Regions from separate parts of the Mesorhizobium sp. RCAM 05099 genome, predicted to be linked through region 1. Evidence: riboswitches for the same ligand, from Rfam matches in the RefSeq annotation. Region 1 holds a riboswitch; each other region holds the start of a gene.
What was found. Region 1 has a riboswitch for thiamine pyrophosphate ahead of thiC (phosphomethylpyrimidine synthase ThiC). Riboswitches for the same ligand answer to the same signal wherever they lie in the genome.
Positions count from the first base shown of each region.

Region 2: linked by a shared signal. The riboswitch ahead of AC56QQ_RS13675 (YkoF family thiamine/hydroxymethylpyrimidine-binding protein) and the one ahead of thiC (phosphomethylpyrimidine synthase ThiC) in region 1 are both predicted to bind thiamine pyrophosphate.
Region 3: linked by a shared signal. The riboswitch ahead of thiB (thiamine ABC transporter substrate binding subunit) and the one ahead of thiC (phosphomethylpyrimidine synthase ThiC) in region 1 are both predicted to bind thiamine pyrophosphate.

Region 1 covers NZ_CM185035.1:6,156,136-6,160,166, forward strand. The annotation lists partial or broken gene AC56QQ_RS30535 (radical SAM protein) at 1-945, shown strand, start outside; TPP riboswitch at 1,469-1,585, shown strand; partial or broken gene thiC (phosphomethylpyrimidine synthase ThiC) at 1,665-3,524, shown strand; gene thiO (glycine oxidase ThiO) at 3,521-4,031, shown strand, end outside.
Region 2 covers NZ_CM185035.1:2,756,338-2,760,368, forward strand. The annotation lists gene msrA (peptide-methionine (S)-S-oxide reductase MsrA) at 1-411, shown strand, start outside; gene AC56QQ_RS13655 (SDR family NAD(P)-dependent oxidoreductase) at 466-1,203, opposite strand; gene AC56QQ_RS13660 (hypothetical protein) at 1,358-1,555, shown strand; gene AC56QQ_RS13665 (putative RiPP precursor) at 1,552-1,647, shown strand; gene AC56QQ_RS13670 (hypothetical protein) at 1,750-1,995, shown strand; TPP riboswitch at 2,350-2,463, shown strand; gene AC56QQ_RS13675 (YkoF family thiamine/hydroxymethylpyrimidine-binding protein) at 2,454-3,062, shown strand; gene AC56QQ_RS13680 (ABC transporter permease) at 3,108-3,926, shown strand; gene AC56QQ_RS13685 (ABC transporter ATP-binding protein) at 3,923-4,031, shown strand, end outside.
Region 3 covers NZ_CM185035.1:1,083,464-1,087,494, forward strand. The annotation lists gene AC56QQ_RS05295 (ABC-F family ATP-binding cassette domain-containing protein) at 1-910, opposite strand, end outside; gene AC56QQ_RS05300 (thiamine diphosphokinase) at 912-1,556, opposite strand; TPP riboswitch at 1,645-1,759, shown strand; gene thiB (thiamine ABC transporter substrate binding subunit) at 1,803-2,801, shown strand; gene thiP (thiamine/thiamine pyrophosphate ABC transporter permease) at 3,059-4,031, shown strand, end outside.

The DNA of each region.
Region 1 (4,031 bases):
CGCGCTCAGGGAAACGGCTGCGGTTGCGGTCGAGATTGATCCGCGCACCTTCACGGCCGAGATGGCCGAAGCCTGGGGAGCAGCCGGCGTGAACCGCGCAAGCCTCGGCGTGCAGAGCTTCGATCCCGTTGTTCAAAAAGCGGTCAACCGGGTGCAGAGTGAGACGCAAATGGCGGCTGCCGTCGAAGGGCTGCGCCGGCATGGAGTAAGCCGTATCAATTTCGACCTCATCTTCGGTCTCCCGCATCAGACGGTGCAGTACTGCGTCCAGACCGCGACGGCGGCGGTCGCCATGCGCCCCAACCGGCTTGCGGTGTTCGGCTATTCGCACATTCCGTCGCTCATAAATAATCAGCGCCAGATCGAGGAGACAGCACTGCCGGACAGCGCTGTCCGCGCCGAACAGGCTGCGGCCGTGGCCGAGACGCTGGTTGCCGCCGGCTACCGAGAGATCGGGCTCGACCATTTCACCTTGCCGGACGATGAGCTTACACTGGCGCAGAAAACCGGTCGCCTGCGGCGCAACTCCTGGGTTACTCGGCCGACACCTGCAAAACCCTGATCGGTTTCGGCGCGTCGGCTATCGGCCGCGTCGGCGAAGGGTACGTCCAGAACGAGGTTACACGGGATTCTTACACCCGGCACATCGCAGCTGGCCGTCTGGCGACGTCAAAGGGCTACCGTCTCACCGACGAAGACCGCGTGCGAGCGGCAATCATCGAGCGATTGATGTGCGATCTCGAGGCGGATGTGCCGGCAATCTGTGCCGGTCACGGATCTGATCCGATCCGTTTTCTCGATTCAGCCGAAGGCTTGGCGATGCTGGCCGAGGACGGCATAGTGGACATCGAAAAGGGTTTCATTCGCGTGCGGCAGGAGCATCGCTTTGTGATTCGCGCTGTTGCTGCCGCATTCGATGCATTTCTCGACCGGGTTGCCCCGTAAGCACAGCAATCGGCATGAGCGGAGGCCAAAGGGATTACCGCTCTTCGCTAGCGGCTTGGGTAGCTTGGCGATGTTCTCGACGACCGTTCCGTGGCAGCGTGGTGGTCGCAATCCTTTCGAACGGACCCTGCCGAAGAAACCGCCTTTCTGCAGCTCGATTCGGCAACAGTTGGCTGTCCTTATCGACATGCCGCGGCTGGCCAGTCTGCCCTTCCGTTTCCTTCACTGGTGGTCATCTGTCGAACCGCGCCCACGAAAATGAATTCGCCGCTGACCAATGACGACGGCAGGTCGGATCGAGGCGATCTACGCGCAAACGTTTAGTGCCGATTGAAGGCGAGACCATCATAAGAATCGATCTTTAAGCCCCGAAGGTTTGGCGATCCCCGTATCCCTGCCCAGGTTTTCGGGGCGTGATTGTCGCCGACGCATGCGCGAGCTTTTCTGCCCGGTCTGATTGGCCGTCGACCACTCCCGCGGCCCGAAGGCGCTTGACAAAGTAGCGCCGGCTCGTTCAATTCGGAGCATTCACCAGGGGAGTCCCGGCAAGGGGCTGAGATACTGCTGGCTTTCGCGGCGCAGTGACCCGTTGAACCTGATCCAGTTCATACTGGCGTAGGGACGGTGCAAGCGCTTTGCGGGAGTTCACGCCCGAAGTCCTGTTTCGAACAGGCGGCCAGAGCGTCTTTTCATCCTTCCGGCACAGAACTGGGTCTCCAATGCATGAGCAAAGGAGCCTCAAGATGAATGCCCTCACCCCCGCCGTGTCGACGGGACCACTGCCCGCCTCTCGGAAAATCCACAAATCCGGCCTCCTCCATCCGCACATCAAGGTGCCGATGCGCGAAATCTCCGTCCATCCGACGGCGGGCGAACCGACCTGTCACCGTCTACGATCCGTCCGGCCCCTATACCGACCCGACCGTCGAAACCAGTATCGAAAAGGGCCTCGCCCGGCTTCGCCATGAATGGATCATGGCGCGCGGCGATGTCGAAGCCTATGATGGCCGCCATGTCCGGCCGGAAGACAATGGATTCGCCGCGGGCGGGCGCCTGACGCCGGAATTTCCCATTCGCAACCGGCCGCTCAGGGCCAAGGCAGGCAAGGCGGTGACCCAGCTTGCCTATGCGCGCGCCGGCATCGTCACGCCTGAAATGGAGTTCGTCGCCATACGCGAAAACCTTGGACGCGACATGCTGCGCGGCAAGCTCAAGCGCGACGGTGAAAGCTTCGGCGCGGCGATCCCCGACTTCGTCACGCCGGAATTCGTGCGCGACGAGGTGGCACGCGGGCGGGCGATCATTCCAGCCAACATCAATCATCCCGAGAGCGAGCCGATGATCATCGGCCGCAATTTCCTGGTCAAGATCAACGCCAATATCGGTAACTCCGCGGTCACATCGTCGATGGCCGAAGAGGTCGAAAAGATGGTGTGGGCGATCCGCTGGGGCGCCGATACGGTGATGGACCTGTCGACCGGCCGCAACATCCACAACATCCGCGACTGGATCGTGCGCAATTCACCGGTGCCGATCGGCACGGTGCCGCTCTACCAGGCGCTCGAGAAGGTCGGCGGCATCGCCGAGGACCTGACCTGGGAGGTCTACCGCGACACGCTGATCGAGCAGGCCGAACAGGGCGTCGATTATTTCACCATCCACGCCGGCGTGCGGCTGCACTACATCCCGCTGACCGTTGACCGGGTCACGGGTATCGTCTCTCGCGGTGGCTCGATCATGGCCAAATGGTGCCTGCATCATCACCGGGAAAGCTTCCTCTACGAGCATTTCGCGGAGATCTGCGATATCTGCCGCGCCTATGATGTGTCCTTCTCGCTCGGCGACGGCCTTCGTCCCGGCTCGATCGCCGACGCCAACGACGCGGCGCAATTCGCTGAACTGGAAACGCTCGGCGAGCTGACAAAGATCGCTTGGGCGAAGGATTGCCAGGTGATGATCGAAGGCCCCGGCCATGTGCCGATGCACAAGATCAAGGAGAACATGGACAAGCAGCTCGCTGTCTGCGGCGAGGCGCCCTTCTATACACTTGGACCGCTGACGACCGACATCGCGCCAGGCTATGACCACATCACCTCAGGCATCGGCGCCGCCATGATCGGCTGGTTCGGCACCGCCATGCTCTGCTACGTCACACCCAAGGAACATCTCGGCCTTCCCGATCGCAACGACGTCAAGATTGGCGTGATCACCTACAAGATCGCCGCCCATGCCGCCGACCGGCGAAGGGCCATCCGGCCGCGAAAGTCAGGGATGATGCCCTTTCCCGCGCGCGCTTCGAGTTCCGTTGGGAGGACCAGTTCAACCTGTCGCTCGATCCGGAAACGGCGCGGGCTTTCCATGACCAGACCTTGCCCAAGGAGGCGCACAAGCTGGCCCATTTCTGCTCGATGTGCGGACCGAAATTCTGCTCGATGCGCATCTCCCACGACATCCGTGCCGAGGCCCAGAAGGAAGGCATGGCGGCAATGGCGGCAAAATACCGCGAGGGCGGCGATCTCTACATGCCGGCGGACGAGACCGGCGCACCACTTATGCCAGAGGCGCCTGAGCGATCATGAAGCTCCTGGTCAAGGGGGCCGGCGTCGCCGGCCTCACCGCCGCCTTAGAACTCGCCGCCCGCGGCGCGGGGGTCACAGTCGCCGAGATGCGGCATGGCCTTGGTGGCAATGCGTCGTGGTTCGCCGGCGGCATGCTGGCGCCATGGTGCGAGCGTGAAAGCGCCGAGCTGCCGGTGCTGGATCTCGGGCGCGACGCCGCCGACTGGTGGAATGCGGTACTGCCGGGTCAGGTGACGCGGGCCGGAACGCTGGTCGTTGCGGCACTGCGTGATACTGGCGAGCTCGACCGGTTTGCCAGTCGTACGTCGGGGCATCGGCGTGTCGATGAAGACGAAATTGCGCGCCTGGAACCCGACCTCGCCGGCCGCTTCCGGCGCGGGCTGTTCTTCCCCGACGAAGCTCATCTCGACCCGCGCCAGGCGATGGCAGCGCTTCATGACAAGCTCGCGGCGATGGGCGTCGAATTCCACTTCGGCGCCGACGCCCGGCACCTTTCCGGTTTCGATC
Region 2 (4,031 bases), 3.4 Mb from region 1:
GGCGGCGACGTGCCCAACGCCACCTACCGCAACCATGGTACCCATGCCGAAGCCATCGAGATCAATTTCGATCCGGCCACGATCAGCTATCGCACATTGCTGGAGCGGTTTTTCCAGATCCACGATCCGACGACGCGCAACCGCCAGGGCAACGATGTCGGGATGAGCTATCGCTCGGCGATCTATTACACCAGCGACGAGCAGAAGCGCGTTGCCGAAGACACCATCGCCGATGTCGATGCCTCTGGTCAGTGGCCGGGCAAGGTCGTGACCGAAGTCGCGCCGGCCGGTCCCTTCTGGGAAGCCGAACCCGAGCATCAGGACTATCTGGAGAAATACCCCAACGGCTATACCTGCCATTTCGTCAGGCCGGGCTGGAAGCTGCCCGTTCGCGAGAAGGCCGTTTCATAAGGTTCACAGGATCGGGGTCAAGGTCCCGATCCTCGCCTTGCCGTCTGTCGCGGATCAAGCCTGTTGTGTCGGGTAGAGCGTCAGGATGTTGACGTTGACCCGTGGCGGCTGGGACACCGCATAGAGCATCGCGGTGGCGATATCCTCGCTCTCCAACTGCCCCATGTCGCCCAGCCGATGCTCGACCGCTAACCGCACATCGTCGCGCATGTTGGCGGTGAATTCGGTCTTCACCGCGCCCGGTTCGATTACGGTAACCCGGATGCCGTCCATGCCGATTTCGCGGCGCAGCGATTCCGCCATGGCGCTCACCGCGTGCTTGGTGCCGGAATAGACCACCGAAGGGTGGATGTAGCGGCCGGTGCCCGACGAAACGATGACGATATGGCCTGACCCCTGCCGCTTCATCGCTGGCAGCGCCGCGTTGATCGTGTAGAGCAGACCCAGGATGTTGATGTCGACCATCTCCCGGTATTCACGGGTGGTGGTGTTCTGGAAGGGGGCGGCGACACCGACGCCGGCAACGTTGAACAGCATGTCCAGCCGACCCTGGCTTTCCAGCACACGCCGAACCATGGCGGTGGCTTGTGCCTCGTCGGTGAGGTCGGCCTCGATGGTGAGCGCATCGCCGCCGGCATCACTGATGCGCATGGCCAGGTCATCAAGCCGCTGCCTGCGCCGCGCCGCGATGGCGACGATAGCCCCTTCTGCCGCCAGCGCCAGCGCGGTTGCCGCGCCGATGCCAGAGGACGCGCCGGCCACCAGAGCGATTTTTCCGTTGAGTTTCCGCATGTTCGTTGCTCCTGCTCAGAAGGAGATTCAGATGCGCTCGATGCCGGACCGATCCTGATCGGATGCCGTTCGAGCGTCTCCGCAAAACTAGGTGACAGACGCCGTGCGGAAAATGCGGTAGAATTTGACGACACTCATTGGAGAATCTACCATAATGCGCGGCAGCGACTATGCGGAACTGAAGGCCTTTGCCACTGTTGTCACGCATGGCAGCTTGTGCGCGCCTTCGTCGATTTCCTGCGGCATGCCAATGCCGGCCGCCAAACCCTGCCTGGCGGTTGACAGTTTGCTGTGCCGCTGGCGAACTGCGGATGCTGATTTGATTTCAGTTTGCTTTCGGGGGTGGACATGAAGAAGATCTACGAAAAGCCGGTGCTGGTGAAACGCGAACGACTTTCGGTCGTCACCGCCGTGGGGGCGCTTTCACCCAAACCGGCCGGCTGACAGGCGCGGCTCGACCCTGCTCGGGCGGTTCGCGAGGTCGTCCTGGATCGCCGGTCGCAGAATGATGGCGAGGGAAGGCACTGTTTGACCGGACGCCGGAAGATGAATTCGACTGACCCCGCCGGTCGTGGGGGGCCGATCAGCGCCGCTTTCATGCTGGACATCTCTGCTTACACCGGACCGCTGCTTGCCGGCTCGGTGGAGGCGGGAAACCGTATCGGCGCGATCGTCGTGCCTGGCTTCCGGCGGCGACCCACCGACCGCGATGCGGATGCTCGTGGGCGAGGCGGCGCCGGCCTACTGCAAGGGCGCCTTGTCAGGGGCGCCGCAGCCAGGTCAGGCGGCTAGGCCTGCCAACCGGCAGGGCGCCGGTCAGGCGATGGGGAGGCGTGGAGTTCGACCTTGCCGACGGCAGGGTTTTGCATCGCACCTACAGCCGTCTGCTGAAACGGCTCCTGAAAGTGCGAAGTATGTTCGCACGCGCTCCAGTCACGGAAGCGCGCCCGGTAATGCGACTTTTCGGCAAAGTGGAAAGCAAGCCCGGGCAGAGATGATCGTCCGCCGCAGGCCTGTAGCCCACTTGCCACAATTGCTGTCGGCGAGGTGGTGTCCAGCGGGCTGCCGTCGGCGCCTGGCGCAATAGTTTTGGCGCAGTACGCTGAAAAAACGGCTTTCCCAATCGCTCGAATGGTGCTTTAACCCCCGCATCCACAGGGGTGCTCCGTACGGTCGGGGCTGAGACGGGGGCGGCAAGCCCACAGACCCTAGAAGCTGATCTGGGTAATACCAGCGGAGCGAGGCGGGCGATGTTTTCAGGCGCACAAATTTCCCTGTATCCCATGGCCGACGATTTCGTCGGCGTCATTCTTGGTGCGCTCGGTGCGCTCGATCCCTACCGCGACAGGCTCAGGATCGAGACCGATGATATCTCGACCTTGCTTGTCGGGCCGCCCGAAGTCCTGTTCCCGGCTCTTCGCGATCTGTTCGTGGCGGCAGCGCGCAGCGGCAAGCATTGCGTCCTGTCGGCGGCCATTTCGCGCGGCTGTCCGGGCGAGCCGGACGATCCGATCTGCCGCTCCGATGCGTTTGACGGACCTGTCGGGCCGCTCGGCCCGCGCAAGGAGGCTGCCATCCGCGCGGTGCGTGAAACCGCTGTCGCTGGCCAGCCGGCGGCAGCGCAGTTCTCGCTCTATGTGATGGGCACCGACGACCACATGGACGAGATCTATGGCTGCATCGATTTCCTGAAGCAGTCCGGCGTCTATGAGCGCTCCAAGAATTTCTGCACCAAATTGCGCGGAGATGCCGGCGCGATCTTCGTGGCGCTGAACGAGGCTTTCTGCCGCTTCGGGCCAGGCGCCGGCCACGTAACCCTCGACGTCACGGTCTCAGCCAACAGCCCCACCGCTGTCTGAGCCTGCCCGCGCTTGCGCGCGAGCGCCCGTCCAAGGACATCTCCCGTGGTCTCATCGTCGTCCAGCCGCTCGCGTCAACTCGCTGGTCTCTTCGCCAAGGCAGCGCCGGCGGTGACCTCGGTCGGGCTGCTCCTGCTGGCGTGGGAGCTTTGCGCCCGTTATTCGGGCATCAAGCCGACGATACTGCCGGCGCCGTCGCGCGTCTTCGCGCAGGCGATGCTCAATCGCGAAGCGCTGGTCGACAATGCCATTCCCACCATCCGCGCCACGCTATTCGGCTTTGCCTGTTCGCTCAGCGCTGCCTTCGCGCTGTCGATGCTGGTCGACTTTTTCCAGCCGCTGCGGCGCGCGCTGTTTCCCGTGTTCGTCATCAGCCAGACCTTGCCGCTGGTCGCCATCGCGCCGCTGGTCGTGCTGTGGTTCGGCTTCGGGCTGATGCCCAAGATCCTACTGGTGGCGCTGGTCACCTTCTTTCCGATGCTGGTGGCTCTGGTGCAGGGCTACGAGGCGACCGAGGCCGAGATCGGCCAGGTGCTGCGCGCCATGGGGGCAGGGCGCTGGCGCGTCTTCGTGCTGGCGCGGCTGCCTTCGGCGCTGCCCTATTTCTTCGCCGGCTTGAGGATCTCCATCACCTATGCCGTGGTCGGCGCCATCTTCGCCGAATATGCCGGTGCCGCGAAGGGGCTGGGCATCTACATGCTCAATGCCAAGAACAATTTCCGCCCCGATCTGGTGCTGGCCGCCGTCGGCGTCAGCGCCGCGCTCACGCTTGTCCTGTTTGGACTGACGGTGCTGCTGCAGCACCTGGCCGTGCCCTGGGAACGGGCCGACAGGCAAGCTCAGGGGAAGGGGCCACGGCGATGAGCCGGCTCGAACTGCGGCATGTGCGCAAGGCGTTCGGCGGGCTGGAGGTACTCGCCGACATTTCGCTTCGCGTCGGCGCCGGAGAATTCGTCTCCATCCTTGGTC
Region 3 (4,031 bases), 1.9 Mb from region 1:
GGGTCGAAAACCCCTTGACCACGGTCAGATCGCCAAAACTCTTCTCGATGTTCCTGGCTTCGATCACCAGCTTGCCGGACTCGGCGGCGTCGCTCGCCACCATGGTGGCCGAGCCTTCGGCGCCGCGATGGCCGCGAAAACGCTGGCGCATGGTCTGCAACTCGCCAAGCCGGCGCATGTTGCGCTTGCGCCGCGCCGTCACGCCATAGCGCAGCCAGTGTTCTTCGCGCACGATCTGGCGGCCGAGCTTGTGCTGCTCGCGTTCTTCCTCTTCCAGCACCTGGTCGCGCCATTCCTCGAAGTGGCCGAAACCCTTGTCCAGCCTGCGGGTCTGGCCGCGATCGAGCCAGATGGTGGCGCGCGATACGCGCTCGAGGAAGCGGCGGTCGTGCGAGATGACGACCAGTGCCGAGGAGGTGCGGACGAGCTCCTCTTCCAGCCATTCGATGACAGACAGATCGAGATGATTGGTCGGCTCATCAAGCAGCAGGATGTCGGGCTCCGGCGCCATGACGCGGGCAAGGGCCGCGCGCCTGGCCTCACCGCCGGAAAGATCGTTCGGCCGCTCCTCGCCTGTGAGACCGAGATGCTCCATCAAATAACTGGCGCGGTAGGGATCGTCGGCAGGACCAAGTCCCGCCTCGACATAGGCGCGCACCGTCGCGAAACCCTCCATGTCGGGCATCTGCGGCAAATAGCGGACGGTCGCCGAAGGCTGGCGGAAAACCTCGCCGTCCTGCGGCTCGATCAGGCCGGCGGCGATCTTGAGCAGCGTCGACTTGCCAGAACCGTTGCGGCCGACTAGCGCGATCTTGTCGCCGGCGGAAGCCGTCAAGGTGGCACCATCGAGCAGCGGCGTGCCGCCGAAGGTCAGTTTTATCCCGTCGAGATTGAGAAGGGGCGGGGCCATATCAGCTTTCGGGTAATGGATAGGGGTGAGCGAGCAGCATCGCGCGGCCATGATCCAGGGCGATTCCGAGGCGGCCCTTGACCTCGTTGGAAATGGTCAGCGACGAGCCGAACGCCACCTTCACGTGGTTCAGCGGCCATTTGGCGCCCGTGACGGTCAGGCCGGCAAGCTCGGAAAAGCCGAGCACCGAAAACAGCGTGCCGTCGGCATAGTCGAAGCCAGCCGTTCCGTACAGCAGGGGGACAGCTTCCTGGGCGCCGCTGGTCAGAAGCACCTCGGTCCCGGCTTCGGCCAGCCGCAGGCCAAGCGCCATATGCAGGAAGGCGTGGTCGGCGCGCTTGCCGCCGAAAGCGCCGGCGAGCACAAGGCTGGTCGCGCCGCGTTCGAACGCGGCGGCGATGGCCAGTTCGCCGTCGGTCTTGTCCTTCTCCGCCGGAAAGGTCCGGCGGGGCACGGCGGCGAGAGCATCCGGCAGATTGGCCGGCACCGAATCGAAATCACCCACCCACAGTTCCGGGACAAGGCCGAGCAGCCGCGCATGACCGATGCCGGCGTCGGCGGCGATCACGCGGGAACCCTCGACCTGGCGGTCGAGCCGGGGCGTGCGGATGAGATCGCCGCCAAGCAGGATGGTGAATGTGCTCATATCTTGTGGCCCTTACCAGCCCGGCAACGGAAACGGAAGGCCGGCAGACTCCCACTTGCGCGGTTCATCGGCCGGGCCTATGTGTCGAAACGCTCTAACGGGGTGCCGGACGCGATCTTCGCGGACCGGCTGAGAGGCAGTCTCGCCAACCCGCTGAACCTGATCCGGTTTGTACCGGCGGAGGGATTAGACGTTTCGGACAGTCCGACGCCTCAATTCCTTTCAATTCGAACGAAGGAGGCGCCGATGCGCACGCTTTTATACTCTCTTGTCTCGGCAATGATCGTGGTGCTATCCGGGCCGGCCTTGGCCAAGGACAAGCTCACCATCTACACTTATGAGAGCTTCACCGCCGACTGGGGGCCCGGTCCGGTGGTGAAGAAGGAATTCGAAGCCGAATGCGGCTGCGATGTCGACTTCGTTTCGGTCGCCGATGGCGTGGCGCTGCTCAACCGCGTCAAGCTGGAAGGGGCATCGACCAAGGCCGATATCGTGCTTGGCCTCGACACCAATCTAACCGCCGATGCCAAGGCCACCGGCCTGTTCGCGCCGCATGGCGCGGTGGCGGACATCAACGTGCCGGGCGGCTGGAGCGACGACACCTTCGTGCCGTTCGACTATGGCTATTTCGCCGTCGTCTACGACACCGAGAAGCTTAAGACACCGCCCAAGAGCCTGAAGGACCTGGTCGAGGGCAGCGCCGACGACAAGATCGTCATCCAGGATCCGCGCACCTCGACGCCGGGCCTCGGCCTGCTGTTGTGGGTGAAGTCGGTCTATGGCGACAAGGCGCCGGAAGCCTGGGCCAAGCTCAAGGCGAAGGTGCTGACCGTGACGCCGGGCTGGAGCGAAGCCTATGGCCTGTTCACCAAGGGCGAGGCGCCAATGGTGCTGTCCTACACCACCTCGCCGGCCTACCATATGGTCGCCGAGAACACCGAGCGCTACCAGGCGGCGTCCTTCGAGGAGGGCGAGTACCTGCAGATCGAGGTTGCCGGCATCACCACGACAGGCGCGAAAAATCCGCTGGCGGAAAAGTTCATGACCTTCATGACCGGACCGAAATTCCAGGACGCCATCCCCGAGACCAACTGGATGTTCCCCGCCGGCAAGACCGACAAGCCGCTCAACCCGGCCTTCGACAAACTGGTCAAGCCGACCAAGACCTTGCTGTTCAGCCCGGAGGAGGTCGCGGCCAACCGCAAGGCCTGGGTCGATGAATGGCTGGCGGTGATGAGCAAATAGGGTTCAAACCGCGTCGGATGTTTATGCCAAGCCACCCCCCTCTGGCCTGCCGGCCATCTCCCCCGCAAGGAGGGAGATTGGCAGCTCTTTCGCCTCGCTCATTCCTGTCACTTCGCAGATTGGCCCAGGCGGTGGAACGCGCAATCTCCCCCCTTGCGGGGGAGATGTCCGGAAGGACAGAGGGGGGTGGGTGGGAACTCGAGCCGAGCCAAGAATTTACTTCGATCAGCACCCGTTGCGGCGTTGGGTAGCGCGACATGCATACGCGCCATCCGACCGATCCCCGCATCACCGTCGGCATTGTCGCGCTTGCCGCGATCGCGCTGCTGATTGGCGGCGCGTTTGCCGGCCTGCTTTTCGAAGGCGCCCATGACTTTTCTGGCGCATGGGCAGCCTTCGATCCCTACCTCCTGCGTATCGTGCGCTTCACGCTGTGGCAGGCGGCACTTTCGACGCTGCTTTCCGTCGGCCCGGCACTGTTCGTGGCGCGCGCCCTGTCGCGCCATCCACGTTTCCTAGGCCGCGCCTTCATCCTGCAGCTTTTCGCCGTGCCGTTGGCGCTGCCGGCCATCGTCGCGGCTCTCGGCATCCTCGCTCTCTATGGCCGCGCCGGCTATTTCGCCGGCGCGCTCACGATGATCGGTGGTGGAACCTGGCCGGGCATCTATGGCCTGTCCGGCATTCTCGTGGCGCATGTCTTCTTCAACCTGCCGCTGGCGACAAGGCTGTTCCTCGAGGCGCTACAGACCATCCCGGCCGACCAATGGCGGCTGGCGAGCCAGCTCGGCATGGGAGCCCGGCCGGCATACCGGCTGATCGAGTGGCCGACGCTGCGGGCATCCGTGCCAGGGGTTGCCGGGCTTGTCTTCATGCTCTGCATCACATCCTTCACGATCGTGCTGACGCTTGGCGGCGGCCCGGCCGCGACGACACTCGAAGTCGGCATCTATCAGGCGCTGCGCTTCGACTTCGATCCCGCGCGGGCCATCACGCTGACATTGCTGCAGATCGCGTTGACCTTTGTCGCGGCGCTGGCACTGACGCGGCTCGGTGCCAGCGCTGTCGGCGACACCAGCCTGCCGGTCGCGCCGCGCCGCTATCTTTCCGTCAGTGGGACCGAGACCTCGCTGAACGTCGTGCTGATCGTGCTTGCGCTGGTGTTCGTTGTCGGACCGATGGCGGCGACGGTGATGGCCGGGCTTGGCGCCGATCTCGGCCGGCTGGCCGGTG